One region of the Flexivirga oryzae genome, then DNA from elsewhere that is predicted to be linked to it. Evidence: predicted binding sites of a transcription regulator. Region 1 holds the regulator's gene; each other region holds the start of a gene.
The links. The regulator HrcA, encoded in region 1, represses chaperone genes, less so after heat shock. The targets are predictions, from matches to a motif close to TTNGCACTCGNNNNNNNCGAGTGCNAA.
Positions count from the first base shown of each region.

Region 2: the regulator HrcA is predicted to act here: its motif matches at 6,921-6,947, upstream of groL (chaperonin GroEL).
Region 3: the regulator HrcA is predicted to act here: its motif matches at 4,861-4,887, upstream of FHU39_RS07985 (DNA polymerase III subunit beta family protein).

Region 1 covers NZ_JACHVQ010000001.1:1,142,072-1,152,014, forward strand. Annotated here, with positions in the region: gene FHU39_RS05200 (L-aspartate oxidase) at 1-436, opposite strand, end outside; gene nadA (quinolinate synthase NadA) at 438-1,421, opposite strand; gene FHU39_RS05210 (NUDIX hydrolase) at 1,858-2,781, opposite strand; gene FHU39_RS05215 (DUF3097 domain-containing protein) at 2,778-3,656, opposite strand; gene hrcA (heat-inducible transcriptional repressor HrcA) at 3,770-4,801, shown strand; gene dnaJ (molecular chaperone DnaJ) at 4,827-5,954, shown strand; gene FHU39_RS05230 (16S rRNA (uracil(1498)-N(3))-methyltransferase) at 5,964-6,704, shown strand; gene FHU39_RS05235 (ArsR/SmtB family transcription factor) at 6,829-7,596, opposite strand; gene FHU39_RS05240 (MFS transporter) at 7,663-9,099, shown strand; gene FHU39_RS05245 (PhoH family protein) at 9,096-9,943, shown strand, end outside.
Region 2 covers NZ_JACHVQ010000002.1:75,175-85,117, reverse strand. Annotated here, with positions in the region: gene FHU39_RS13410 (DUF3263 domain-containing protein) at 1-139, shown strand, start outside; gene FHU39_RS13405 (RNA polymerase sigma-70 factor) at 200-1,210, opposite strand; gene FHU39_RS13395 (IS982 family transposase) at 1,486-2,397, shown strand; gene FHU39_RS13390 (acyl-CoA dehydrogenase family protein) at 2,543-3,766, opposite strand; gene FHU39_RS13385 (phosphotransferase family protein) at 3,774-4,811, opposite strand; gene FHU39_RS13380 (glucose 1-dehydrogenase) at 4,811-5,557, opposite strand; gene FHU39_RS13375 (hypothetical protein) at 5,762-6,256, shown strand; gene FHU39_RS13370 (ATP-binding protein) at 6,335-6,868, shown strand; gene groL (chaperonin GroEL) at 7,104-8,735, shown strand; gene FHU39_RS13360 (oxidoreductase) at 9,121-9,943, shown strand, end outside.
Region 3 covers NZ_JACHVQ010000001.1:1,727,184-1,737,126, reverse strand. Annotated here, with positions in the region: gene FHU39_RS08005 (Gfo/Idh/MocA family protein) at 1-625, shown strand, start outside; gene FHU39_RS08000 (FAD-binding protein) at 676-1,926, shown strand; gene FHU39_RS07995 (FBP domain-containing protein) at 1,954-2,457, opposite strand; gene FHU39_RS07990 (MFS transporter) at 2,524-3,768, opposite strand; gene FHU39_RS07985 (DNA polymerase III subunit beta family protein) at 3,765-4,850, opposite strand; gene FHU39_RS07980 (DUF6596 domain-containing protein) at 4,972-6,204, opposite strand; gene FHU39_RS07975 (YciI family protein) at 6,201-6,587, opposite strand; gene arc (proteasome ATPase) at 6,891-8,507, opposite strand; gene FHU39_RS07965 (tRNA (adenine-N1)-methyltransferase) at 8,704-9,729, opposite strand; gene FHU39_RS07960 (site-2 protease family protein) at 9,773-9,943, opposite strand, start outside.

The DNA of each region.
Region 1 (9,943 bases):
GTTCGATGTCCGCCGCCGCCAGGACGGCTGCCGCCATACTGGCAGTGATCGTGGCACCGCTGTGATCGCCTGCGTGCGCCACGCGGGGTCGGCTGTGGCCGCCTTCGAGCGCGAGGTCGAGCGAACCGTCGGACGCCCGGTCGAACGGTACGTCCAGGTCCGCGAGCACCTGGACGATCTCGGGCGCCTCGCCGGTGATGCGGTCGATGACCGGCCGGTCACCCGCGAAAGCCCCCGCACGCCAGGTGTCTTCGGCATGTGACGCGGTCGAGTCGTCCGGTGAGACGGCCGCCGCGATGCCGCCTTGTGCCCACATGCTGGCGGCGCCCTCTGTCAAGGTTCCCGCGGTCACCAGCACCACCGGGGTGGTCGCGGCCCACGCGCAGGTCAGGCCGGCGAGCCCGGACCCGACGACGACGATCGGCTTCTCGCTCATCTCAGTTCACCTGCAACATTCGCTCGATGGCGCGCCGGGCGGGCTCGGCGACCGCCGGGTCCACATCGATCTCGGGGCCACCGGTTTCCAACGCAGCCCGTATGGCGCCCAACGTGTTTCGCTTCATGTGCGGGCACAGGTTGCACGGCCGCACGAATTCCAGGTCCGGGTGCTGCGCGGCGATGTTGTCGCTCATCGAGCACTCGGTGATCAGCGCGACGCTGGCGGGGCGCTCGGTCTCGACATACCGCTGCATGTCGGCGGTCGAACCGGCGAAGTCCGCCTCGGCGACCACCTCCGGCGGGCACTCGGGGTGCGCCAGCACGGTGACGCCGGGATGCCCCTCGCGGATCTGCACGATGTCCAGCGGGGTGAACCGCTCGTGCACCTCGCAGGCGCCGGGGTGGGTGACGACCTCGACACCGGTCAGTGCGGAGATGTTCCTCGCGAGGTACTGGTCGGGGATCATGATGACCTTGTCGACGCCGAGCGAGGTGATGATCTTCACGGCGTTGCCCGAGGTGCAGCAGATGTCGCTCGCGGCCTTCACCGCGGCCGAGGTGTTGACGTAGGTGACGACCGGTGCGCCGGGGTGGTCCCTGCGCAGTTGCGCGATGTCCTCGGGGGTGATGCTCTCGGCGAGCGAGCAGCCGGAGCGCAGGTCCGGCAACAGCACCCGCTTGCTCGGGTTCAGCAGCTTCGCGGTCTCCGCCATGAAGTGCACGCCGGCGAGCACGATGGTGCCGGCGTCGACGTGCTGCGCCTCGCGGGCCAGCGCGAGCGAGTCGCCCTTGATGTCGGAGACACCGTGGAACACCTCAGGGGTCATGTAGTTGTGCGCCAGGATGACCGCGTCCTGCTCCCGCTTGAGGCGCTGGATCGCCTCGATGTCGTCGGCATACATCGCCCACTCGATCTCGGGGATGACGTGCCGGACCGCCTCGTAGGCCGCGGCGTGGTCGTACTGCAGCTCGCTGATGCTCACCATCGACTCCCAACTCGAAATACTCGCGATGAGTAAATGCTGAGACTGAGCATAACAGACGGCGTGCATAGGTCTCCCCAGGGGCGAGCAGTGTGCGGTGCGGACCGGATTTCCGTGCATAGGTCTCCCCAGTGGGGACTCCGGTGCGGGTATGGCGGTCCCAGCCGTGCGTAGGTCTCCCCAGGGGCGAGCAGTGTGCGGCGCGGGCCGGATTCCCGCGCATACGTCGCCCCAGTGGGGGCTCCGGTGCGGGTATGGCGGTCCCAGCCGTGCGTAGGTCTCCCCAGGGGCGACTCCGGTACGGGTATGGCGGCCCCGGGCGCGCGTAGGTCTCCCTTGGGGGGACGCGTGTACGGCGCCGCGCCACCCGACGCGCCACGCCACGCGACGCGTCCCGCGTCCCGCGCCCCCCGCCACCCGACGCCCGCGGGAGAGCTCAGCGGGGGAGCGGGAGTTTGGTGCCGGCCTGAGCGCGTTCCTCGCGCACGGATCCGCGGAAGCGGTAGAGCCGGGCCGGTCGGCCACCGGTCTCGTGCGAGACCTCACCGGTCGGTTCCACCAACTCGTGCTGAACCTCGACGGCGCGGCGGAAGTTCTGCTTGTGCACGTGCTGCCCGGCGATGGCCTCGACGGTCTCCTGCAGCGCGAGCAGGGTGAAGGTCTCCGCCATCAGCTCGAAGACCACGGGCCGATACTGCAGTTTGGCCCGGATCCGCGACAGCCCGGTCGCCAGGATGCGACGGTGGTCGTGCGTCATCGGCCCGGCAGTGAGCGCGGAAATCCTTTCCGCAGTGGGTGATTCGGCAACGAGTCCGGACTCCCACAGCAGCTCGTAGCGCTGCAGGGCGAATTCCGGATGCCACGGTTTTCCGTCATACCCGAAGAGGAAGCGGCACCGGTCGAGCCGCTCGCCGGACCCGTCCGACCACCGTCGCAGGGCACGCTCGATCTCTTCGCCGAGCCGGTCGGACCCGGCATCGCTCAAGTGCCGGCGGTCCTCCCACGGCAGCAGGTCGTAGAGCGCGGACCAGTCGGTCGGTCGGACGCTGCCGGAGATGGAAGCCCGGGTGAGGCCGAGATAGGAGATCGACACGACGCGGCGGTCGTCGGTGGATCGACCCAGGTCGGCGAACGTGTAGAGCTGCTCGACATACCCGAGATCGAACCCGCTTCTCTCGCGCGCGAATTCGCGTACGCCGGCCTGCAAGGACTCTTCGTTCGCGCGCAGCGGACCGGAGGGCAACGCGGGCGGCTCGCCGCCGGCCAGCACCCAGGGCCGTCCGGCGTCGACAGCCAGCACGACCGCGACGAGCTCGGCCTCGATCTTCATGCTCCCGGTCGGGCCGCGGTCGGCGTTCACGGGACGGCCGTCACGAAGTCGATGAGTTCCTCGACACGTCCGAGCAGCTCGGGCTGCAGGTCGGCGTAGCTGCGGACCGTGCCGAGGATCCGCTTCCACCCGGTCGCGACGTCGGCCTGCGTGTCGTGCGGCCAGCCGAGCTCGGCGAGGATGCCGTGCTTCCACGACGTCCCGCGGGGTATGACGGGCCACTTCTCCCAGCCCAGCCGTTCGGGGCGGATCGACTGCCACACGTCGACGTAGGGGTGACCGAGGACCAGCACGTCCTGGCGTGCCTGCGGGATGGCCAGCGCTTCGGCGACGATCCGCGCCTCCTTCGTGCCGGGCACCAGATGGTCGACGAGCACCCCCAGCCGCCGCTCCGGGGTCGGTGCGAAGTCGCGGATCACCGCGGCCAGGTCGTCGACACCGTGCAGCGGCTCCACGACGACACCTTCGACCCGCAGGTCGGCGCCCCACACCTTCTCGACCAGTTCGGCGTCGTGCTTGCCCTCGACGAAGATCCGCGACCCGCGGGCGACACGCGCGGGTGCGTCCGCGACGGCGCGGGATCCGCTCGCGGTGCGTGATGCGGCGTCACGGGCGGCCTGCAGCGCGGTGGCATCGGCGGCGGGCACCGGCGCGATCAGCTCGACAGGGCTGCCGTCGATGAGGAAACCCGGCCCCATCGGGAATCCGCGCCTGCGTCCGTGCCGGTCCTCCAGGTGCACGACCCGCATCCCGCCGGATTTCTCGACCGACACGACCGCGCCGCACCAGCCGGTCTGCACGTCCTCCACCACCAGGCCGATCTCGGCGGGTACCTGTTGGGAGCGGCCGCGCGGCGGCTTGCGCCAGTCACCGGCCAGGACGTCGGCGCCATATCTATCGGTCACGTCGGGAAGACTAGTCATCGATTCGGTCGCGTTGCGGGAGGCAAGTAGACTTGGCACTCGGGAGTACTGAGTGCCAGCGGCGACGGAGAGCGACGAGGAGGTTGGAGGTGGCCATGAGCGACGAGCGCAAGCTGCAGGTGCTGCGCGCGATCGTGCAGGACTACGTGTCGACCTCCGAGCCGGTCGGCTCCAAGGCGCTGCTCGAACGCCACCAGCTCGGGGTGAGCGCCGCGACCGTCCGCAACGACATGGCGGCCCTGGAGGACGAGGGCCTGATCGCCGCTCCCCACACGTCGGCCGGCCGGATCCCCACCGACGCCGGTTACCGGCTGTATGTCGACAAGCTCAGCCAGATCAAGCCGCTGTCGAAGGCCGAGCGCAAGGCCATCGAGCAGTTCCTGGTCCGCTCGGTCGACCTCGACGACGTGCTGTCACGCACGGTCCGGCTGCTGTCCTCGCTGACCGGTCAGGCCGCGGTCGTCCAGTACCCGTCGCTCAACACCGCCACCGTGCGCCACGTGGAGCTGGTGCCGCGTGCGGCCGACCGGCTGACGCTGGTCGTCATACTCTCGACCGGCCAGGTGGAGCAGCGGGTCATCGAGCTCGGCCGCTCCCTCACCGAGCAGGAGATCGACGAGCTCATCAATGACCTGCGTGCAGGGCTCAACGACCGCACCGCCGGGCTGCGGCGCTCGCCGGCCTCGCACGCCCTGCTGAGGTGGGCCGACGAGCTCTCGGAGCCTACGCAGGAGGCCGGCAGCGTGGTCGCCACCGCTGTCGCGGGCGTGCTCGCAGAGGAACGCGAGGACCGGGTCCTGCTCGGTGGTACCGCCAACCTGGTGCGCTCCAGCGGCGACTTCGCGCTGTCGCTCGGGCCGTTGCTGGACGCGCTGGAGGAACACATGGTGCTGCTCCGGTTGTTGAGCCACGAGGTGGGTGAGGCGGCCACGGACGGAGTCGCGGTGCGGATCGGCACCGAGAACGCCATCCGGGGCCTGACCGGCACCTCGGTCGTGACCACGGCATACGACGCGGACAGCCTGGCCAGCCTGGGTGTGCTCGGTCCGACCCGGATGGACTACCCCTCGACCATGGCGGCGGTGCGTGCGGTGGCACGCTACGTCGCCGACATCATCGACAACTGAAACCCTGGCAGCTCGAAGGAGCTTCGTGAACGACTACTACGGCGATCTGGGCGTCGCGCAGAGCGCGAGCCCGGAAGAAATCAAGCGCGCCTACCGCAAGCTGGCGCGCAAACTGCACCCGGACGTCAACCCCTCCGAGGAGGCGTCCGAGCAGTTCAAGAAGATCGCGCAGGCGTATGACGTGCTCGGCGACGCCGAGAAGCGGCGGGCCTACGACATGGGCAGCGACCCGTATGCGTCTGCGGGCGCCGGTGGCGGTTACGGCCAGGGCTTCTCGTTCTCCGACATCATGGACGCGTTCTTCGGCGGCGCCGGTGCGGCGCAGGCCGGCCCGCGTTCGCGGATGCAGCGGGGCCAGGACGCCCTCATCGCTGTCGAACTGGAACTCGCCACAGCCGTTTTCGGTGGTGCGGAGGAGCTGACGTTCGACACCGCGGTGACCTGCTCGGTCTGCCACGGCGAGGGGGCGCGGCCCGGCACCGGCAAACACACCTGTCACATCTGCCACGGCAGCGGCCAGGTGCAGGAGGTGCAGCGATCCTTCCTCGGACAGGTGATGACCACGCGCCCGTGCCAGGCGTGCCGGGGGTATGGCGAGGTCATCGACGACCCGTGCTTCAACTGCTCCGGTGAGGGACGGATCCGGGACCGCCGCACCATCACGGTGAAGGTGCCGGCCGGTGTCGACACCGGAACCCGGATCCAGCTCACCGGGGAGGGCGAGGTCGGCCCCGGCGGTGGCCCCGCCGGCGACCTCTACGTCGAGGTGCGGGTCCGCAAGCACGCGACGTTCGAGCGCCGCGGTGACGACCTGCACTGCTCGGTCGAGTTGCCGATGACCGCTGCGGCGCTGGGCACGTCGCTGCCGCTGGAGACCTTCGACGGCACCAGGGACGTGGAGATCCCGCAAGGGACCCAGCCGGGTGACGTGATCACGTTGCGCGGTCTGGGCGTCACACATCTGCGCACCCAGGTCCGTGGCGACCTGCTGGTGCACGCCAACGTCCGCGTGCCGACCCGGCTCGACCCGCAGCAGGAGGAACTGTTGCGGCAACTGGCGAAGGAGCGTGGCGAGGAGCGTCCCGAGGCACGGTTCGGCCGTGTCGAGAAGGGTCTGTTCGGCAAGCTGCGCGACGCGTTCCAGGCCAAGTAGCCTCCCGCCGTGACCGCGCGCCTGTTCTTCGCCGCCGCGGGCGACCTGGACGGGGTGCCGGTCGGCGGCACCGTCAGCGTGACCGGGGACGAGGCCCGGCACGCCGTCGTGGTGAACCGGCTCGGCGTCGGCGAATCCGTGCAGGTCGCCGACGGCTCCGGCCGCGTCGCCGAGGGCGAGATCGTCGCGGCGCAGCGTGACGCGATGACTGTCCGAGTCGCGTCGATCCACGAGCCCGAGGTGCCGACGACGCGGTTCGTGCTGATGCAGGCGCTGGCCAAGGGCGGCCGGGACGAGCAGGCGGTCGAGGCGGCGACGGAGCTCGGGGTCGACGGCGTCATCCCGTGGCAGGCGGACCGCAGCATCGTGCAGTGGCGCGGCGACAAGGCCGCCAAGGCGCTGCGCAAGTGGCACTCGCTCGCCCTCGCCGCGAGCAAGCAGTCCCGGCGTGCCACGGTCCCCGTCGTGGAGCAACTCCTCACCAGCCGCTCCGCCGCCGCCCGGTTGTCGGCCGCGGCCGCGGTCGTGGTCCTGCACGAGGACGCGGAGACCCCGATCGGCGAATTCGACGTACCTGCAGGGGAAGTCGTCATCGTCGTCGGCCCGGAGGGTGGCATCACCCCGGACGAGATTGCTGCGTTCCAGGGTGCCGGCGCAGCCGTCATACACCTGGGCCCGACGGTGCTGCGCGCTTCCAATGCCGGCCCCACCGCCCTCGCCATACTCCTCGCCCGCGCCCGCTGGCACTGATCGACCGCTTCTCACCGACAGGCCCACCTACGGCCGACGGGCTCAGAACGGGGCCGGATTTCGGGGTGCGTAGGTGAGCCTGTCGGTGAGTTTCTGGGCCTGTCGGTGAGTGGGTGTCGCCGGGTCAGCCGGCGAGCTGGGCGCGGATGGCCGGGGCGAGTCGGGCGAAACCGTCGACGCCCGCCTGGGTGACCGCGAGTTCGCGGGCTCGCGGCCCGGGGCGCACCCAGTCCCGGTCGCGGGCCGCCTGCAGGATCGCCGCACCGAGCGCACCGGACAGGTGGTGCTGCTGCTCGGTCCAGTCCAGGCAGAACCGCAGTGTCGGGCGGGAGAGGCTCTCGACATACGCCAGATCCACGCCCCACGAAGGCAGTACGGCGCCGGCGCGCGGACCCAGCTCGAAATGGCCGCGGCCGAGCTGCGCCGACAGCGCCTCGCCGGCACGGCGCCGCGTGTCGGCGACGGCATCCAGCGGCGCCAGCACACCGGAGTCGATCAGCGCGTTCATGATCGCGACGCCGAGCCGCCCGGCGAGATGGTCGTAGCAGGTGCGTGCCGCGCGCAGCCGCTGCTGCCGTGTGCCCGCGCGCAGTGACGTCACGGGCGGCAGCGGGGTCAGCGCGACCATCGCCTCGAACGCCGCCGCCACCTGCTCATCCGCCAGGTAGTAGAAGCGGTGCCGGCCGCTGACCTCCACCCGCACGATGCCGGCGTCGAGCATCTTGCGCAGGTGGCCGCTCGCGGTGGCCGCGCTGACCCCCGCCTCGGTGGCCAGGCGGGACGCCGGCAGCCGTCGCCCGTCGAGCAGCGCGCCCACCATCCGGGCCCGCGCCCGGTCGGCGAAGAGCGTTGCGACGTCGCTGACCTCACGCAGCCCGGTGCTTGTCGTCATACCCCCCATTGTGGGCACGGGACGATTCGGCGCGCACCGAAGTTTCGGCGCAACAGGCTGGCAGGTATGACGACAACCCGCCTCACCCCGCCCAGCAGCGACACGAAGCGCGGCAGCCTGGTGATCCTGTGCGCCGCGATGTTCCTCGTGCTGCTCGATGTCTCGATCGTCAACGTCGCGCTGCCGAGCATCGCCTCCGGCCTGGGTGGCGGCACCGCGGGTGCGCAGGCGGTCGTCGACAGCTACACCGTCCCGCTTGCAGCGCTGCTGCTGACGGCGGGAGCGGCGGCGGACCGCTGGGGTGCACGTCGCGCCTTCGCAGCAGGGCTGCTCGCCTTCGGCGCCGGCTCGATCTGCTGCACGCTGGCGCCGAATCTCGTTGCCCTCATTGCAGGTCGGGTGGTGCAGGGCGTCGGCGCGGCCGCCATGCTGCCGGCCAGCCTGGCGCTGATCAGCGCCATCTGGACCGACCCGGCCGAGCGTGCCCGCGCGATCGCGATCTGGTCGGGGGTGTCCGGCTCTGCGGTCGCGGTCGGGCCGCTGATCGGCGGCGCGCTGATCGGGGTGGGCGGCTGGCGGCTGATCTTCCTGGTCAACCTGCCGGTGGTGGTTGCGGCCACCGCCGGTGCGCGCCTGCTGCCGGCGGGTGCGACGCAGGACCGGCGGATCGACTGGCTCGGCGCGGCGTCCTCGACGGTGTGCCTCGGTTGCGTGATCGGCGCGGTGATCGAGCTGGGGCGTGCCGGGGTCTCCGGTGCCGGTGCGGCGCTCGCGACGTGCGCCGTCCTCGCGGCTGTGGTCTTCGTCGTCGGCCAGCTGCGGTCGGCGACGCCGATGGTCCCGCGCGAGCTGTGGCGCAACGGGGCACTGCTGCGTTCGTGCGGCGGCTCGTTCGGGATGAACCTCGTCGGGAACGGCTCGTTGCTTGTGGTGGCCTTCCTCTTCCAGCTGGTCCAGGGCCGGGACGCGTTCGCGGCCGGGCTGGCGACCATCCCGATGTTCGCTCCGCTCACCCTCGTGCCGCTGCTCGGCCGGCGGTGGATGGTGCGGGTCCGTCCGGCCCGGCTGGTCCGCGTCGGTTTCGCGCTCGGTGCCGTCGGTGAGCTCGCGCTCGCCGCCGCGGTATGGCGCAGCCCGCACACCGTGGTCGCGATGCTGCCAGGAATGCTGCTCGCCGGCGGTGCGCTCGGCCTGCTGGTGACGCCGCTGGTGGCAACGGCCGTCGCCGCCGCACCGGCGCACAGCGGACTCGTCGGTGGCCTGAACAACGCCGCCCGGCAGACCGGCACATCGGTCGGGGTCGCGCTGTTCGGCACCGTGGCCGGGGCTGCGGACGCGCCGGGCGCCACGACCCGGATGGCCTGGTGCTTCGTGCTCGGCGCGACGATCTGGTGCGCCTCCGGCGTGCTGGCCGGGCGGGTCGGCGGCCGCTGGCGCCATACACCACGGGCCGGAAACGATTCGAGCCTGTCGTCCGACGCCCGTAGAATGGAGTCACGATGACAAGTGATGATCATGATCTCCAGCCCGGAGCACTCACCAGGTCGGCCGACGAGGGCGCCACCGGTGTGAGCGTCCCGGGCGATCTGCAGGCCCAGCACACCGTCGAGATCCCGCCGGACGTGGCGATGGTGACCCTCCTCGGGCCGCGCGACGAGCTGCTGCGGACCATGGAGCGGGCCTTCCCGAGGCTGTCGATCCACGTGCGCGGCAACGTCTTCCACCTGGCCGGGCCACCCGCCGACATGGCGCTGGTCGAGGAGCTGATCGACGAGCTGCTGACCGTGCTCGACGCCGGCCAACCGCTCAACCGCGACGCGGTCGAGCGCTCGATCGGCATGCTGCGCTCCCGCACCCGTGAGCGGCCCGCCGACGTGCTCACCATGAACATCGTGAGCAGTCGCGGCCGCACCATCCGGCCCAAGACGCTGGGCCAGAAGGAATACGTCGACGCGATCGACAAGCACACCGTCGTCTTCGGCATCGGTCCGGCGGGCACCGGCAAGACCTACCTGGCGATGGCCAAGGCCGTGGCGGCGTTGCAGGCCAAGCAGATCAACCGGATCATCCTGACCCGGCCCGCGGTCGAGGCGGGGGAGCGGCTCGGCTTCCTGCCAGGCACGCTCAACGACAAGATCGACCCCTACCTGCGGCCGCTGTACGACGCGCTGCACGACATGGTCGACCCCGACTCGATCCCGCGGCTGATGGCGGCCGGCACCATCGAGGTGGCGCCGCTGGCGTTCATGCGCGGGCGCACCCTGAACTCCTCCTTCATCATCCTCGACGAGGCCCAGAACACCTCGGCCGAGCAGATGAAGATGTTCCTCACCCGCCTCGGGTTCGG
Region 2 (9,943 bases), on a different contig from region 1:
CTACCAGGTGCTCAACGCGGTGATCGACACCCCGGCCGCGCTGAAGTTCGACCCGATGCTCGTGAAGCGGCTGCAGCGGCTGCGGGCCGGTCGGATGCGGCAGCGCACCGCACGCCGGCTCGGCTTCGACCTGGATTGAGCCCGCTCGGCGGACTTGTATCCGGCAGCTGGGCGGCCCGACCGGCTCAGGGGCGCCGTCTCATGGCCGCCCACGAGAGCCGAACGCCTCGCGTAACACCGCCCAGGCGTCCGCGACCGGTCCGACGTGCGCGAGCTTGTCGGGGTTGAGGACGGTGCGGATCGCCTGCACCTGACCCTCGCGGATGTCCAGCGTCCAGGTGTTGACGACCAGTCCGTCCCGGTCGCGGAAGATCGCGCCCGGCTCCCCGTTGAGCTGATGCACCTCGACGGTGCCGCCGATCTGCCGGAACGCTCCGATCAGCGCCACGACCACGCGAGCCACCTTCTCGGCACCGAAGATGCCGTCACCCCAGCGCGGAGCGTGGTCCCCGCTGTCGCTGACCAGCTGCACGTCGGCGGCGAGCAGCTCGCGCAGGGTGTCGACGTCGCCGCCGCGGAACGCGTCGAAGAAACGGTCGGCCAGCTGGTCACGCTCCGCACGGTCGACCGCGAACCGTGCCCGGCCGGCCGCCATGTGCCGCCGTGCACGGCTGGCCAGTTGCCGGCACGCGTCCTCGCTGCGGCCCACTGCCGCGGCAACATCGGCGAAGCCGAAGCCGAACACCTCCCGAAGTACGAAGACCGCGCGCTCCAGCGGTGACAGCCGCTCCAGGAGCAACAGCGCCGCCATCGACACCGAGTCCGCCAGCTCCGCGGCACGCGCCGGGTCCTCGTAGGGGTCGGCCAGCAACGGCTCGGGGAACCACTCACCGACATACGTCTCGCGGCGGACACGGGCCGAACGCAACGTGTCGATGGCCAGGCGGGTGACGACGGTCGACAGGAACGCCTTGGGTGACTCGACCCGGTCCGCGACCTGTTCGAAGCGCAGCCACGAGTCCTGCACCACGTCCTCGCTCTCGGTGACGCTGCTGGTGATGCGGTAGGCGATCGAGAAGAGCAGGGGGCGCAGGTCCTCGAACGCCTCGGCAGGGTCTCGATACGCCTCCTCCGCTGCGCTCCTCCGGCTACTCGACCCGCGCGGGTTGCGCGACCCGCGAGGGTTGTCCGCGCCGCGGTGTGTCGTCATCGCAACTCCTCCACGAACCCGTCACGCCAGGACTTGTACGGCGCTCCCAGGCCGACCAGTAGGTCCAACTTCGTCGTCGAGGTCGTCGTCGCGGTCACCTGATGCCCACCGGCGACCAATTGAGGTACCAGATGCTGCCCCAGGACGCCGCTTCCGCCGGCTAGATGAGTAATTCCTGGCTGTGGCTGGTGTTTTCGGTGTGGCGTGTGATGTTTCGGGTGGAGGGTGCCCAGACTCGGCGTTGCGTAAACCAACACCGAACCTGGAGGTCCGCCGTGGACGCCGATCTGGACACCCTCGCAACCGCACTCTATGCGCGCGTTGACGATCTCTTCAAAGACGCGCCCGATCGGCTTCCGGCACGGCCCCGCACAGGGTTCCCGGTGCACCTGACGGATGCCGAGCTGGTGACGTTGTCGGTGATGCAAGCACTGCTGGGTTTCACCAGTGAAGCACGCTGGCTGCGGTTCGCCACCACACACTTGCGGCACCTGTTCCCCTACCTGCCGTTACAGCCGGGGTACAACAAGCGGCTGCGCAAGCTGAGCGCCACCATCGGGTGGCTGATCCGCGTCCTGGGCCGCGACACCAGCATCTGGTCTGATGACGTATGGGTGGTTGACTCCACCCCGGTGGAATGTGGCCGGTCCCGGGAGACCGCCAAACGGTCCGACCTGGCCGGATTCGCCGAATACGGTTGCTGTGCAAGCCATTCCAGGTTCTTCTGGGGTTTGCGGTTGCATCTGCTGGCCACCGTACATGGCCTGCCGATCGGGTTCGCCTTGACCGGCGCCAAAGCCGACGAACGCCACGCTTTGCAGGGCATCCTGGCAGACCCTGCCCTGGCCGACCTGGCGGTCGGAAACACCGTGATCGGGGACAAGAACTACTTCGGCGCCGACTTCGAAGACCACTTGACCCGGGCCGGGATCGAACTGCTCAGGCCGGCCCGCAAGGGAGAACCCGACCGCCCCGGCAGCCAATTCTTCAAACCGTTACGTCAAGTCATCGAGTCCATCTTCGACACCCTCAAAGGCCAACTCAACCTGGAAGACCACGGCGCACGCTCCACCAGCGGCGTCATCGTCCGCATCTGGCAACGCCTCCTGGCCATGACCGCAGCCATCTGGCACAACGACCGCATCGGCGCACCAGTCCTACGCTCCCTAACCGCATACGACCACTGACCCCGGGAATTACTCATCTAGGAAAACTCGCATCGCTTCGCTCCTTCGTTCGTCTCCGTCCTGCAGGAGACGAGACCAGCAGTTGCGCTGTGACATCCCGGTGACGGTCACGCACCCGATGCGTGAGGAGGCGCCGCCCGCAAACTCAGCCGCGGGCCTCCGCCTGCCGGCGCAGCTCGCGCCGCGCCAGCGACGCCTTGTGCACCTCGTCGGGTCCGTCGGCGAACCGCAGGGTGCGGATGCCGGCATACGCCTTGGCGAGCGAGAAGTCCTGGGAGAGACCGCCGGCGCCATACAGCTGGATCGCGTGGTCCAGGATCCACTGCACGGTCCGCGGCGTCGCGATCTTGATCGCCTGGATCTCCGTGTGTGCGCCCTTGTTGCCGACCGTGTCCATCAGCCACGCGGTCTTCAGCACCAGCAGCCGCAGCTGCTCCACGCGGACCCTGGCCTCGGCGATCCAGTCGCGTATGACGCCCTGCTCCGACAGTGGCTTGCCGAACGCAGTGCGCGCATCGGCGCGTGCGCACATCAGCTCGATCGCCTTCTCCGCCACACCGATCGACCGCATGCAGTGGTGGATCCGGCCGGGACCGAGGCGGGCCTGTGCGATCGCGAAACCCAGCCCCTCACCGGCGATCAGGTTGCTCGCCGGGACGCGCACGTCGTGGAACGCCAGCTCGGCGTGGCCGCCGTGGTCGTGGTCGTCGTACCCGAAGACCTCCATGCCGCGCTTGATCTCCAGGCCGGGAGTGTCCCGCGGCACCAGGATCTGCGACTGCTGGCGGTGCCGCTCGGCGGACGGGTCGGTCTTGCCCATGACGATGAAGATCTTCGCCTCGGGGTTCATCGCGCCGGTGATCCACCACTTGCGGCCGTTGATCACGTAATCGTCGCCGTCCCGCTCGATGCGGGTCGAGATGTTCGTGGCGTCGGACGAGGCGACATCCGGCTCGGTCATCGCGAACGAGGAGCGGATCTCGCCGCGCAGCAACGGTTTCAGCCACTGCTCCTGCTGCTCGGGGCTCCCGAACTCGTTCAGCACCTCCATGTTGCCGGTGTCCGGTGCCGAGCAGTTGAACACCGCCGGTGCGAGGAACGACCGGCCGGTGATCTCCGCCAGCGGTGCGTACTGCAGGTTGGTGAGCCCGGCGCCGTTCGCACCGGGCAGGAACAGATTCCACAGGCCGGCCGTCTTCGCCTTGTCCTTCAGCTCGCGCAGGACCGGGACGCTGCTCCAGGCCCATGGGTCGTCGGAGCCGGCCAGCTGCTCCTCGAAGACCTGCTCGGCGGGGGTGATCTCGCTGTCCAGGAAGTCGCGCACCCGCGCGCGGAGGTCCTCGGTGGTCGCGTCGAACTCGAAATCCATTGCTCTGTCAGCCTTCCGGTGCGGCGTCGTAGTCTTGTATGACGGCAAGGCCTGCCGCCAACAGTGGCTCCGTGGAGCCGCCGATGTCCTCGAATCCGGCACCGACCGTCTGGCCCTGCTGGTGCCGGAAGTAGATGCCTTCCAGGATCGCGGCCAGCTTGTAGTAGGCGAGTGCCTCGTGGAACGCCAGGTGGCTGACGTCCCGGCCGGAGCGTTCGCTGTAGCGCTGCACGATCTCCTCGCGAGTGGGATGCCCGATCGCCTGCGAGACGGTCGAAACCGCATGCGGCGCAACGTTGACCAGCGCCTGGTAGACCAGCATCAACGCGACGTCGGAGAGCGGGTCGCCGAGCGTCGCCATCTCCCAGTCCAGCACGGCGGTCACGTGATCCGTGTCGTCGATCAGGGTGTTGTCCATGCGGAAGTCGCCGTGGACGATGGCGGCCCCGCCGGACGCAGGGATCGCAGCCGCGAGCCGCTGGTGCAGTTCCTCCTCGCCGGCCAGTTCGCGAGATTTCGAGGCCTGCATCTGTCGCCGCCACCGGTGCACCTGCCGCTCCAGGTAACCGTCCGGCCTGCCGAAATCGGCCAGCCCGACACCTGCCGGGTCCACCGCGTGCAATGCCACCAAGGTGTCCGTCACTGCATCTGCGATGCCCCGGACTCGTTCCGGCCCAAGGGCGTTCAGCTCATCCGCCGATCGATAGGGCGTGCCCGCCACACGCTCCATGACGTAGAACGGTGCCCCGAGCACCTCCGGATCCGTGCAGGCGGCATACATCACGGGGACCGGCACCGCGGTGTCCGCAAGTGCGGCCATCACCCGGTGCTCCCGGGTCATGTCGTGCGCGGTCGCCAGGACGTGCCCGAGGGGAGGGCGCCGCACGACGACGTCGCGCGCGCCGTCGGAGACGATGTAGGTCAGGTTGGACTTGCCGCCGACGATCAGCTCCGCCGTCAGGGGACCGTCGAGCAGCCCTGGCGACGCATCGACCAGGAACCGTTGCAGCGCCTGCAGATCCAGTCCGGGCAGATCCTCGGTCATCAGACGCCGCCGCCCAGGAGCACCCCACCGTCGACCGTGAGCGTCTGCCCGGTCATCCAGCCGGCGTCGTCGGAGAGCAGGAACGCCACCACGCTGCCGATGTCGTCGGGAACGCCCAGGCGTTTCAGCGCGTACTGCGCCGCCACCTGTTCCTCGCGCCCGTCATACAGGGCCTTGGCGAAGTTCGTCTTGACGATGGCGGGAGCGACGGCGTTGACCCGGATGTCGGGGCCGAGCTCCCACGCGAGTTCCTCGGTCAGGTGGATGACGGCCGCCTTGCTGACGCCATACATCGCGATCCCCGGTGCGGGACGCAGGCCGGCGACGGAGGCGACGTTGACGATGGCGCCGCCGTGCTCGCCCTGCCAGGCGGCACGCAGCTTCTGCACCCACGTCAGCGCGGCGATCACGTTGACATCCATGATCTTGCGCGCGACGCCCGGGTCGATGTCCATCAGCGGGCCGTACGCCGGGTTGATGCCGGTGTTGTTGACCAGGAAGTCGGCGCTGCCGAACGTGTCGACGGCCTTGGCGATCACCTCGTCCTGGTGATCGGCGTCGTCCGCGCGGCCCGCGACATACACGGCGCGATCACCGAGGCTATTCGCGGCGTCGGCGAGCGCCTCCTGCTTGCGGGCGGTGATGACGACGTTGGCGCCCTCGGTGATCAGGCGCTGTGCGATGGCGAGGCCGATGCCACGGCTGGCTCCGGTCACGATCGCGGTCTTTCCGGTGAGGCCATTCACTGTCGCTGACTCCTGTCGTCGTTTCGGTCGGCTGACGCACTACAGTAGGCGCTAAGCAAGCGCTTAGTCACTAGTTTGGGACGTAATCTCCGGGCCACCGGGAGGCCGGCTCCGGCCGCGATCGCGCGCGCCCGATCACCGGCAGAACCCGCTGCTCGCGGCGGGTAGCCGCCGGGCGGCAACACCTGGTGGCATGCTGTCGAGGTGAGCAGTCCGTCCGTTGTCCGTCTGCGTCGCCCGGTGTGGGCCCGGCTCACCCAGGGGCAGCCGTTCCAGGTCGTCCTCACCCTCGCCGTGCTGCTGGTCGTCGGACTCGGGATCGGGCTGGGGGTCGCGCTGCACAGCTCTCCGGTGACGTCCGTCTCCCAGGGCATCTGGACGGTGGCGCTGGTGCTGGTGTGGCTGGTCGGCGTCACCGGCTGGGCCCGCGGGGATCGGACGGGGGTGCGGTGGCGCTACTTCGTCCCGCGTTCGTTCTCGTGGGAGCAGATCGAAAGGGTCGAACTCACACCGTTCCTGGCGTTCGGGTCCGGGCGGCCCCGCTCGGTGGTGCTGACCGTCGCGGGCCGCGAGCATCCGGTGGTCCCCAGTCGCGGTTGCGGGCGGCACCTGGCGCAGTTCGGCAAGCAGGTGGCAGCGATGGCCGAAGAGCGTGGGATCCGCGTGCGGGTGGAGGACGATCCCTTCTGGCAGCGCTGACAGGCCCGCCGCCCCGGTCCCTCCGTCCCGGTTATGCACATCGCGCGGTGGAGCGCGCGATCTGTCTAACCTCCTTCCATGATCTCCGCCTCACCCGCGCAACCCCGCTGTCTGCATCTCACCGGGACGGTCGGAGCCGGCAAGACGACGACGGCATACGCGGTCGGGGACCTGCTGCGTGCGCGCGATGTGTCGCATGCGGTCATCGACCTCGACGAGCTGCACCGGCTGTGGCCGGCACCGGCGGGAGACCCGTTCAAGCAGCAGGTGGAACTGGCCAACCTGCGCGCAGTGGCGGCGAATTATCGAACGGCCGGCGCGACATACCTCGTGCTTGCCGGTGTTGTGGTGCGTGATCGCCATCGTTACGAGGACGCGCTCGGCGAACCGGTGCGGCTCTGCCGGCTCCGGGCACCGCTGTCGGTGGTGACCGCGCGGCTGACCGACCGGCATGAGCCGGGCGAGGAGCGCGACTGGCACATCCGCCGAGCCCCCGAACTCGACGGGCTGCTGGACAACGCGGCGTCGGCCGATCTCACCATCGACGTCGGGGACGAGACGCCCGAGCAGGTCGCGGCACGGGTGCTTGCGGCGACCGGCTTCGCCGACTGACGGCGGGTTCGTCGAGCGACGGTGAGATTTCGCCGTACGGTGAGGCGGTGCGTTTGCACTCTCAGTGGGAGAGTGCCAATAATGGGCTTTAGCACTCTCCTGTTAAGAGTGATAGTTCGGATGTATGGCGAGGGCCGGTCCTCGCGGGACTCAGACAGTCTCCCGAAGACCCGGTCCGTCCGTCGCGGGCGCCATACGACTGACTCCGCAACAACACGTGAGGATTGGACTGCAGATGGCCAAGACCATTGCATTCGACGAGGAGGCCCGGCGCGGGCTCGAGCGGGGTATGAACACCCTCGCCGACGCCGTCAAGGTCACCCTCGGCCCGAAGGGCCGCAACGTCGTCCTGGAGAAGAAGTGGGGCGCACCCACGATCACCAACGACGGTGTGAGCATCGCCAAGGAGATCGAGCTCGACGAGCCGTACGAGAAGATCGGCGCCGAGCTCGTCAAGGAAGTTGCCAAGAAGACCGACGACGTGGCCGGTGACGGCACCACGACGGCGACCGTGTTGGCCCAGGCCATGGTGAAGGAAGGCCTGCGCAACGTTGCCGCCGGCGCCAACCCGATGGCCCTCAAGCGCGGCATCGAGGCCGCCGTGGCTGCCGTGTCCGAGGAGCTGTCCAAGGCGTCCAAGGAGATCGACACCAAGGAGCAGATCGCCGCGGTCGCCGGCATCTCCGCCGGTGGCGACTCCAGCGTCGGTGACCTGATCGCCGAGGCCATGGACAAGGTCGGCAAGGAAGGCGTCATCACCGTCGAGGAGAGCAACACCTTCGGCTTGGAGCTGGAGCTCACCGAGGGTATGCGCTTCGACAAGGGCTACATCTCCGGTTACTTCGTGACCGACACCGAGCGGATGGAGACGGTCCTGGAGGACCCCTACATCCTGATCGTCAACTCCAAGATCGGCAGCATCAAGGACCTGCTGCCGCTGCTGGAGAAGGTCATGCAGTCCGGCAAGCCGCTGGTCATCATCGCCGAGGACGTCGAGGGCGAGGCCCTGTCGACGCTGGTGGTCAACAAGATCCGTGGCACCTTCAAGTCGGTTGCGCTGAAGGCCCCGGGCTTCGGTGACCGTCGCAAGGCCATGCTCGGCGACATCGCGATCCTGACCGGTGGCCAGGTCATCTCCGAGGAGGTCGGCCTCAAGCTCGACACCGCGGAGCTGGACCTGCTCGGCAAGGCCCGCAAGGTCGTCGTGACCAAGGACGAGACGACCATCGTCGAGGGTGCCGGCGACGCTGACCAGATCGCCGGTCGCGTCAGCCAGATCCGCGCCGAGATCGAGAACTCCGACTCCGACTACGACCGCGAGAAGCTGCAGGAGCGCCTGGCCAAGCTGGCCGGCGGTGTTGCGGTCATCAAGGTCGGTGCTGCCACCGAGGTGGAGCTGAAGGAGCGCAAGCACCGCATCGAGGACGCCGTGCGTGCGGCCAAGGCCTCCGTCGAGGAGGGCATCCTCGCCGGCGGTGGCGTTGCGCTGATCCAGGCCGCCAAGGTCGCCTTCGACTCCCTCAAGCTGGAGGGCGACGAGGCCACCGGCGCCAACATCGTCGAGGTCGCCTCCGAGGCGCCGCTGAAGCAGATCGCTGCCAACGCGGGCCTGGAGCCGGGCGTCGTCGCCGCCAAGGTGCGGTCGCTGCCCGTCGGTGAGGGCCTCAACGCCGCCACCGGTGAGTACGTCGACATGCTCGAGGCCGGCATCCCGGACCCGACCAAGGTGACCCGTTCGGCGCTGCAGAACGCCGGCTCGATCGCCGCGCTGTTCCTCACCACCGAGGCCGTCATCGCCGACAAGCCGGAGAAGGCTCCGGCAATGCCGGCCGACCCGTCCGGTGGCATGGGAGACATGGGCTTCTAAATCACCTCACGTCAGCGGCCGCTCACCCATCGGGTGGGCGGCCGCTTTCGGCTGTATGGCGCCCGGCGCGTCCCGAAGTGCCGACGGTCGTCCGGTGGGGACGGGTGTGGCGAGAAATGGCGTCCCGAAGTGCCGACGGTCGCCGGGTGGGGACGGGTGTGGCGAGAATGGCGTCCCGAAGTGCCGACGGTCGTCGGGTGGGGACGGGTGTGGTGAGAAATGGCGTCCCGAAGTGCCGACGGTCGTCGGGTGGGGACGGGTATGGCGAGAAATGGCGTCCCGAAGTGCCGACGGTCGCCGGGTGGGGACGGGTATGCCGCCAGCAGCACGTGACGCTACTCGCTGGTAACATCGGCGCACACCACACGCGAAGGGCGGCATACCCGTGGCATTCGACCGACTTCTGGCACCCATCGACATCGGCGGGGTGCGGCTGGCCAACCGAGTCGCCATGGGCTCGATGCACACCGGCTTCGAGGACCGCAGCAAGGACTTCGGGCGGCTCGCGGCATACCTGGCCGAGCGTGCCGAGGGCGGCACCGGGCTGATCGTGACCGGCGGCTTCGCGCCGAACGTCGAGGGCTGGCTGCTGCCGGCCGGGTCGCTGATGGCCACCCGGCGGGCGGCGCACAAGCACCGCGCCGTTACCGACGCGGTCCACGCGCAGGACGGCCGGATCCTGTTGCAGATCCTGCATGCCGGGCGTTACGGCTATCACCCGTTCATCCGTTCCGCGAGCGGCCGCAAGTCGCCGATCACGCCGTTCCGGCCGCGTGCCCTGTCGGCCGGGGGCGTCGAGCGGACCGTCGACGCCTTCGTGCGGGCGGCGCGGCTGGCGAAACTGGCCGGGTACGACGGCATCGAGATCATGGGTTCCGAGGGCTACCTGATCAACCAGTTCCTCGCGGCGCACACCAACGACCGCACTGACGCCTGGGGAGGCACCGCGGAGAAGCGGATGCGCTTCCCGGTCGAGATCGTCCGGCGGGTCCGTGAAGCGGTCGGTGCCGGTTTCGTCGTCGGCTACCGGATGTCGCTGCTGGACCTGGTGGAGAACGGCCAGACCTGGGACGAGGTCGTGACCCTCGCCAGGAAGCTGCAGGACGCCGGTGCCTCGATGTTCGGCACCGGCATCGGCTGGCACGAGGCGCGGGTGCCGACCATCGTCACCTCGGTGCCGCGCGCCGCGTTCGTCGACTGGACGGCAC
Region 3 (9,943 bases), 590 kb from region 1:
GAGGTTCCTCCCCCGCTACGACGTCGTGCGACAGGCTGCGGCGGACGGCCTGCTCGGTGAGCTCGACAGCATCGTCGCCGACCACGGGCAACTGCTCTATCCGGCGGGCCCGCAACGGCTGGCCGAGCCCGCACTCGCCGGGGGTGCGCTGCTCGACCTCGGTGTCTACCCGATCTCCCTCGCGGCGATGCTGCTGCCCGGCGAGCTCGACGTGCACGCGACCGGGTCGCTGACGCCGACTGGTGTCGACCGCGCAGAGACGGTCACCCTGCGCAGCGGCGGGGCGCTGGCCACGTGCGTCTCGACGATGAGCGCGCGGACCGCGAACACCGCTGTCATCGCGGGGACCTCGGGCCGTTTGGAGCTGCCCGGCTGGTTCTACCAGCGCGGTCCGGTGCGACTGGTCGGCACCGACGACGTCGTCCTCGACACCTACGCGCCCGAGTCGACCGAGCACGGCCTGCACTTCGAGGCCGCCGAGGTTGCTCGACGGGTCAGTGCCGGTGAGACCCAGTCCCCGTTGATGCCGTGGGCCGAGACGATCCGGGTCCTGGAGGTCATGGACGAGGTTCGCGCGCAGCTGGGGGTGCGCTACCCCGGCGAGGACGGCCCGTCCACCCCGTAGGGCGCACCCCAGCCCCGATCAGGTCCGTGCGATTCGAAACGAGGAATGCCATGACGACGAACTGGTCCGGTACCTACGACTACCGTGCCGCCCGGCGGGAGCGGCCCACGACCGTCGAGGAGCTCCAGCAGCTCGTGGCGCAGGCTCCGGCCCTGAAGGTCGCCGGGTCGGGGCACAGCTTCAACGGCATCGCGGACAGCGAGAACGGCTGGCAGGTAGACCTTTCCGGCCTCATCGAGGCCCCGGCGGTCGATCCGGACACCGGGTCGGTGACGGTCAGCGGTGGCATGAAGTACGGCGATCTGGTGCCCGCGTTGACGGCGGCCGGGCGTGCGCTGCCGAATCTCGCCTCCCTCCCCCACATCACCGTCGCGGGCAGTGTCGCGACGGGCACGCACGGCTCCGGGACGGGGCAGGGCGGTCTCGCGGGGTCGGTGGAAGCGGTCGAGCTGCTGACGGCGGAGGGGCAACTGCGCTGGGTCGATCGCACCGATCACTATTTCGACGGTGTCGTGGTGTCGCTGGGCGCGCTCGGCGTCGTGACAAGGCTTCGGCTCGCGACGGTGCCGGACTACCAGGTGCGCCAGGACGCCTTCGTCGGGTTGAGCTGGGGTGAGCTGGTTTCGCGGGTCGACGAGGTGCTCGCGACGGCATACAGCGTGAGCATCTTCGGTCGGTGGACCGGTCCGGGTCCCGATCACGTCGTCGTGAAGTCGCGGATCACCGGGTCGACCGGGCGCCCGGCCGTCGTCGGGTCGCGGTGGACCGAGGACACGTTGCACCCGCTGCAGGCCGCCGGCGCCACGTCGGAGGCCGTCACCGAGCAGGGCGGGGTCGCCGGGTCGTGGGCCGACCGGCTACCGCACTTCCGGCTGGGCTTCACCCCGAGCGCGGGGGCGGAGATCCAGTCGGAGTTCTTCGTCGCCCGCGAGGACGCGGGGCGCGCGATCGAGGAGTTGCTCGCCGTCGGAGAGGGCATCGCCCCTCAGCTGCTGGTGGGCGAGGTCCGGGCGATCGCGGCCGACCGGCAGTGGCTGAGTCCCGCGTACGACCGTGACTCGGTCGCGTTCCACTTCACCTGGAAGCCGGATGTCGCGGCCGTCCACACGGCGGTCGGCGTCGTCGAGCGTGCCCTGGAGTCGCTGGCACCGCGGCCGCACTGGGGCAAGGTCTTCACCTATCCGGGCAGGCTCGACTTCGCCTACGACCGGCTGGACGACTTCGACGAGCTACGCCGGATGCTCGATCCGCACGGCAAGTTCCGCAACGATTTCGTGGCCCGGCACGTCGCGCGCGGCTGACCGACGCGGCCGGGTCCAGCGACCGGGTCACGCAGTCGCCGCGACCTGGCGCACGAAGTCGCTGGAGTGTTCCCGCAGGGCGCGGATGCGCCTGTCGATCAACATGATCCGGTCGTTCTCGTCGCTGCTGCCCACCTCGGTGAGCGTCGGCCGCCGGCGCACGTGAGCGCTGCACCCGAAGTCGCGGCAGACGAGTGTGCCGATCGTGTTGCCGCGTCGGCCTGCCGCGCCCGCGCGGCGGGCGACATACATCGCGACGTCGTCGGCGACGATCACGTCACGGCACCAGGTGCACAGCGTGCGACGCCGCGGGCCGGACGGCGGTGCCGTCGTCAGGCGCACGCCCACGGGTGTCTCGTCGATCTCGAGCACGACGTAGGCGGTGTTGTCCTTCTTGCGGTCCCGCCAGCCGAGCAGGTCGGTGGCGTCCCAGTCGATGTCGGTCAGGTCGGGCAGGATCGCCTCACGCACCTCGCGGCGTGACGCGTTCACGAACGAGCTGCGGATGGCAGCATCGGTCAGGGCTTGCACGGAATGGTCCTTCGGTCGGCGGCAACGTGCCGAGCGCGCGTCTCCCACGCGCCGCGGACCACGCTCTCACACCGTCGACACGACGGCATCTCCATTCTTCGTCCAGCCACGCTTCCGCGCGGTCCACCAGGCCAGGGTGAGCAGCACCACGGCCGCGCAGAGCGCGATGGACCACCGCGCACTCAGCTGCCCGGCGACCGTGGTGAAGATCACCGTGGCGACGAGAAGCGTTGCCATCTGGGCAAAGACGAGCAGCGACTGGTAGCGCCCGAGCTGGTCCATCGGTGTCGCCAGCAGGTAGGCCGGCCACAGGTGACCGGTGCAGACGGAGACACCGAGGCCCAGCACGACGGCGCACCCGAACGTCGCGACCGGCAGCGGTGACAGCGCCATACCCGACAGACCGGCGCCGACCATGAGCAGCCCGGCGGCTACCGCCAGACCGATCCGGTGCGAGGTGCCGCGCCGCGCGATGAGCGTCGTCACCACGACACCACCGACCAGCCAGCCGACCTCGATGAGCCCGGACGCACCTGGGCCCCAACCGGATTCGCGCGCCAGCAACGACGGCCCGTAGATCACCGACGGCAGCACTGCGGCCGCGATGACCCCGGTCGTCACGATGACGGCGCGCAGCTGTGGATCTCCCCACACCGCGGTGAGTGGGCGCAGCACCGACAGTCCGGAGGGCTCGTCGGTGCTCGGCACGGGCGCATGCGGTGGCCGGATCCGTATCAGTACCAACAGGATCAGCAGGAACGTCACACCGTCGACCGCGGCCGTTCCGGCGAACGCGACGGCGGTCACCGCGAGCGCGCCGCACGGCGGACCGGCGATCCTGGCCAGCTGGGTCAGCGTGCTGTTGAAAGCGGTCGCCCGCGGCAGCGCGTCACCGGTGGCGAACAAGCGCGGCACCACTCCGGCCGCGGGAAGGTAGAACGCGCTCTCCACGCCGTCGACCAGGGCCACCGCGATGAGCAACCACGGGTGGACCCCGACGGTGGTGGCGATCGCCACGACGAACACGCTGAGCGCCAGCATCACCGCGTCCCCGGCGATGAGCATCCGCCGGACACCGAACCGATCGGCCACCGCGCCGCCCAGCAGTAGCAGGGCCGCCGTCGGCAGGGTCGTCAGCACGCCGACGAGCCCGGTCAGCCCAGCAGACACACCCGTCGCGTACCAGGTCATCGCGAAGCCGAAGGCGGAGCTGCCGAGTGTGCTGGTCGCTGCGGCCCCCGACCAGACGACGTATGCCGCCGGCAACCTCTGTCGCTCAGCCGTGGTCGCCGGTGCGACCCGGGCCGTCATGACCGCCCCTCCTCCCTCCGCACCGGCATCACGATCGTGGTGAACGTTCCCTGGTCGGCCGACCGGACGACGACCGGGCGTCCCTCCTCGCCCGGGAGTTGCAGGAGCACCTCGGGCCCGACACTGACCTCGAGCGCGCCGAGCAGCAGCATCGGTCGGAACGCGACGGCCAGCGGCGCACCGGTGCAGATGGCGGGCAGCCGCACACCGTGCCGGTCGCCGTCGATCCGCAGGTCGAGGTGCCGGTCGCCGGTCGTCAGCACCACCACGTCGTCCTCGCCGACGGCGACCAGCTCGTCCGACAGCCGCGCCCGGTCGACGGTGACCCGGCCCGCGGCGGGCGGCAGGCTGCTCAACACCGATTGGTACGAAGGGAATTGGTCGACCACCATGGGCAGCGCAAGGGTCTGCTCGTCGCCCTCCAGGTGGGCGTCGGTCTCGCCGACGCGCAGCCGGATCCGGTCGTGGCTCGCCGCGAAGGCGACGGCGTCCTCGATCGCGTCGGCGCCCACGACGACCTCTCGGTCGCCGCCGGACGCCTGCTCCACCGGCAGGGTGCGCACCGCCATCCAGTAGCGGTCGGTCGCGACGACGGTGAGTTCGTCGGCGGTCGCCTGCAGCAGGACGCCGCGCAACGCCGGGATGTCCGGCGCCGCCGCGGCCGCGGGCGACACCTGGCGCAGTGCGCTGGCGAGCTCCGGACCGGGCACCACGACGGTCGTCGGTCTGGTCCGCTCGTCCGGGTCCGGCAACGTCGCGATCACGTCCTCCGCCGTCGCGCGGGCCTGGCGCGCGAGCCCGGTGGCCCGGTCGGCATACGACCGCAGTGCGGCGCGGGCCTGCTCCGGCGGGCCGTCCAGCACGGTGCGAATGTCCTGCAGCGGCAGGCCGATCCCCCGCAGTCGGCTGATGGTCGTGGCACGGCGCTCCTGATCCGCCGCGTAGTAGCGGTAACCGCTGGCGGCGTCGACCTCCTGCGGGTGCAGCAGGCCGCAGTCGTCGTAGAACCGCAGCGCGCTCGAGCTCAGGCCGACCAGCCGGGCGAACGCGCCGATGGTCAGCAGGGATTCCTGTTCAGCCACACCCCCAGCTTGGGCCCTCGACCAACTCGAAGGTCAATTCCGGGCCGGTCAGCGCCACGGGATGATGCCGAACGCGTCGTATGGAGCGCGTTCGGCATGCTCGGAACCCACCGTTTGGCCGTCAGAGCTCGTCGCGCCGCCGGGTGAGGTATGCCGCCTCGGCAGTGTTCCCGGTCAACGCGATCGCACGGGTGTAGGCCTCGCGCGCTTCGGCCACCCGTCCGGCTCGGCGCAGCATCTCGGCACGGCTCGCGTGGAAGGCGTGATAACCGTCCAGCGGCAGCCCGTCCAGCAGCGCGAGCGCCACCTCGGGCCCGTCCAGTTCGGCGACCGCGACCGCGCGGTTCAGGGCCACGACCGGTGACGGGTCGATGCTGGTCAGTCGGTCGTAGAGCGTGACGATCTGGAACCAGTCGGTGTCGCCCGCACGCTGCGGGTACGTGTGCACCGCGTTGATCGCGGCCAGCAGCTGGAACCTTCCGGGCGGCGGGCCACCGGCGGCGACCGCGGCCAGCCGGCCACGCACGAGCCGGTGTCCTTCCTCGATCAGCTCCCGGTCCCACAGCGACCGGTCCTGCTCGCCGAGCGTGATGAGCTCCCCGGTCGCGGAGATGCGCGCAGGTCGTCGTGCGTCGGTCAGCAGCATCAGGGCCAGCAGCCCGACTACCTCGCCGTCGTCCGGCAGCAGGGTGTGCAGCAGGCGGCTCAGTCGGATGGCCTGCTGCGTCAGGTCGGCCCGGATCGGGTCCGACTTCCCACCGGTCGCGAGGTAACCCTCGTTGAAGACCAGGAACAGCACCGCCAGCACGCCCTCCAGCCGCGCCGGCAGGTCGGCCGCGGACGGCACCCGGTACGGCACGTGGTTGGCCTTGATCTTCGCCTTCGCGCGGGTGATCCGCCGTCCCATCGCCGACTCCTGCACGAGGAACGCGTGGGCTATCTCGGGCACCGTCAACCCGCCGACCATCCGCAGCGTCAGCGCGATCCGCGCCTCCGGGGCGAGCGCGGGGTGGCAGCAGGTGAAGATCAGCCGCAGCCGGTCGTCGTCGATCACGCCGGTCGGCGAGGGTGCGTCGTCGGCATACAAGACCTGGGCCTCCTGGTACTTCTGCTCCCGCCGCGCCTCGCGCCGCACCCGGTCGATCGCCTTGCGGGTGGCGGTCGTGGTGAGCCAGCCACCCGGATTCGGTGGTATGCCGTCCGCGGGCCAGCGCTCGACCGCGACGGCGAAGGCCTCGGCCGCGGCGTCCTCGGCGGTGTCCAGGTCGAACCGGCGCGCCAGAGCGGCGACGATCCGCGCCCACTCGTCCCGGTGCGCCGCGGCGATCGCTTCGCCGACCGCCCGGCTGCTCACGAGTCGATGAGCTGCTGCAGGTCGTCCGCGTTCTGGAACGGGCGCACCTCGACCCGGCCACGGCACGCCTTCGAGCCCTCTGCGGCCAGCTGCAGCGCGACGTCGAGGTCCGGTGCCTCGATCACCCAGAAGCCGCCCAGGTGCTCCTTGGCCTCCAGGTAGGGCCCGTCGGTGAACACCGGCTGGTCGCCCTGGCCGTCGACCACCGTCGCGGTGTCGGCCGGCGCGAGGCCGTCGGCGAAGACGAAGTAGCCCTCACGCTGCAGCTTGTCGTTGAACGCGCCGGTGTCCTCGAACGCCTGGAGCATGTCCTCCTTGGTCGGGTAGTTGCCGAAGTCGGTGCGCTCGGCGGGTCCGAAGACGGACATCAGGTACCTGGGCATGGCTGCCTCCTTGATCGGGACGGCCCGGTCGGCCGCCGCTCACAAGTGCTACGAACGAGTCTGCCCCGATCGGACACCGCGCAGCGCGGGTCGCCTGCGAAGGCCCGGTGACCTCGACAAGCTCGGCCATCGCTCAGCGCGGGCCGCCTGCGACGGCCAGGTGACCTCGACGAGCTCGGACACCGCGCAGCGCGGGTCGCCTGCGACGGCCCGGTGACCTCGACAAGCTCGGCCACCGCTCGGAGCGGGTCGAGTAGGCGAGCCCCCAGGGGCGAGCCGTATCGAGACCCTCCAACGAACCGGCTACAGGTACTGCCCGGTGCCCTTGATGGAGTCGATAGACCGGCCCGGCTCGGCGCCGTCCTTGCCGTCGATGAGCGTGCGGATGTAGACGATCCGCTCGCCCTTCTTGCCGGAGATCCGCGCCCAGTCGTCGGGGTTGGTGGTGTTGGGCAGGTCCTCGTTCTCCTTGAACTCGTCGACGCACGAGCGCAGCAGGTGGTCGACCCGGATGCCCTTCTGACCGGTGGTCAGTTGGTCCTTGATCGCCATCTTCTTGGCGCGGTCGACGATGTTCTGGATCATCGCGCCGGAGTTGAAGTCCTTGAAGTAGAGGACCTCCTTGTCGCCGCTGGCGTAGGTGACCTCCAGGAACTTGTTCTCGTCGATCTCGGTGTACATCCGCTCCACGGACGCCTGGATCATCGCCTCGACGGTCTCCTGTGCGGAGTTGTTGTGCTCGGCGAGGTCGTCGGCGTGCAGCGGCAGCTCCGGCACGAGGTACTTGCTGAAGATGTCCCGCGCGCTCTCGGCGTCCGGGCGTTCGATCTTGATCTTCACGTCGAGACGCCCGGGTCGCAGGATCGCCGGGTCGATCATGTCCTCCCGGTTGGAGGCGCCGATGACGATGACGTTCTGCAACTGCTCGACGCCGTCGATCTCGGCCAGCAACTGCGGCACGATGGTGGTCTCGACGTCGGAGGAGACACCGGACCCGCGGGTGCGGAACAGCGACTCCATCTCGTCGAAGAACACCACCACGGGTGTGCCGTCGGAGGACTTCTCGCGGGCCCGCTGGAAGATCAGCCGGATGTGCCGCTCGGTCTCACCGACGTATTTGTTGAGCAGCTCGGGGCCCTTGATGTTCAGGAAGTATGCCGTCTCGTCGCGTCCGGTCTTCTCGGCCACCTTGCGGGCCAGGCTGGCCGCCACGGCCTTGGCGATGAGCGTCTTGCCGCACCCGGGAGGGCCGTAGAGCAGCACGCCCTTGGGCGGCCGCAGCGCGTGCTCCCGGAAGAGGTCAGCGTGCAGGTAGGGCAGCTCGACCGCGTCGCGGATCTGCTCGATCTGCCCGGTCAGGCCACCGATGTCCTCGTAGCGGATGTCGGGGACCTCCTCCAGCACCAGGTCGGCGACCTCGGCCTTCGGGATGCGCTCGAAGACGAACCCGCTGCGGGTGTCGCACAGCAGCGAGTCCCCGGCCCGGATGACCTGCCCCCGCAGGTTGTCGGCGATCCGGCAGACCCGCTCCTCGTCGGCGTGCGCGATCACCAGCACGCGGTCCTCGCCGAGCAGCTCCTTGGCCTGGACGAGCTCACCGACCCGCTCGAAGCCGACGGCGGCGACGACGTTGAGTGCCTCGTTGAGCATGACCTCGCGGCCGATCTGCAGGTCGGCGGGGTCGATGGAGGGGCTGACGGCGACGCGCAGTTTGCGGCCGCTGGACAGGATGTCGGCGGTGGCGTCGTCGTGGGTCTCGATGATGACGCCGTATGACGCGGGCGGTTGCGCGAGCCGGTCGACCTCGCTCTTGAGGTTGACGATCTGCTCGCGGGCTTCCTTGAGGGTGCGCACGAGACGTTCGTTCTGCGCCGACAGGGTGCCGACGGACGCCTGCAGTTGCCGGACCTGCTGCTGCAGCTCGCCGGCGTTGGCGCGGGAGGAGACCGCAAGTCGTTCGCGAAGGGTCCGGATCTCGCGCTGCAGGCTCTCGACGGAGCTCTTCGGCGCATCTGAGTCGTGGGGGTGATCGGTCACGGTCGGCCTCCTTCGCGCGAGGACGACAGGTTGTCGTCACTGCGGTTCGATGCCCACTGACCCTAACTCGCAAACATGTTCAGGCCGTAGGCGGCTCGCCTGCCGAACGTTGCAATTTGCGCAGCTTCTTCTCCGATACCGGGCGTTCGCCCAGATTTTCGGGCGTCCAGTCCTCGTCGGAGCTGCCGGCGTCGAAGACGCCCGTCTCACCATCTGGAGCGTCGAGACCGTCATACGCGCCCTTGGCGGGGCGCCGTTTGCGGAACGGCGGGGTCACCCCGGGCGCCAGCCGGCGGGTGGAGATGAGGAACCCGGTGTGACCGTGCATGCGGTGCTGCGGGCGCACCGCGAGTCCTTCCAGGTGCCAGCCGCGCACGATCGACTCCCACGCCTGCGGCTCGGTGTAGCCGCCGTGCGCGCGTACCGCCTCCGCGACGCGGGACAACTGGGTCGCGGTGGCGACATACGCGATGAAGACCCCGCCCGGGACGAGGGCGTCGCCGGCGGCGTCGAGGCACTCCCAGGGCGCGAGCATGTCGAGCACGACCCGGTCCACGGAGCCCGGCTCGGCGACCCGGGGCAGCACCTCGACGAAGTCGCCGACCGATACGGTCCACGCCGGGTGCTCGCCGCCGAAGAAGGTGCGCACGTTGCCCTTGGCGATGTCGGCGAACTCGGCGCGCCGCTCGATCGAGTGCAGGCTGCCGTGGTCGCCGACGGCGCGCAGCAGCGACATCGACAGCGCGCCCGACCCGACGCCGGCCTCGACGACGCGCGCCCCCGGGAAGATGTCGGCCATGGCAATGATCTGGCCGGAGTCCTTCGGGTAGACCACGGCGGCGCCGCGGGGCATCGACATCACGTAGTCGGACAGCAACGGCCGCAGCACGAGGTATTCGGTGCCCGCGGTGTTGGTGATGGTGCTGCCGTCGGGCAGGCCGATCAGGTCGTCGTGGTCCAGGTGCCCGCGGTGGGTGTGGAACTGCTTGCCGGGGGTCAGCTGCAGCGTGTGCATCCGCCCCTTCGGGTCCGTCAACTGCACACGCTCGCCTTCGGCGAGGGGTCCGCGCCGGGCTGCGGCTCCGGTGGGTTCGGGCGATGTCACGATGGCCAAGCCTAAGTCACCGCGAAACGGGGAGTCGGCCCGGTCACGCGGCCGGCGACGCCGCCCGGTTCTCGGCCTCCGCGAGCGCGTCGCCAAGTGCCTGGATCGACACCAGCCCGGCCGGCCGGCCCTCCAACAGCACGAACAGCTCCTGTATGGCGCCGCCGACGCCTTGCGCGGCACGCACCAGCGCGGTCACATCGGCGTCGACCGA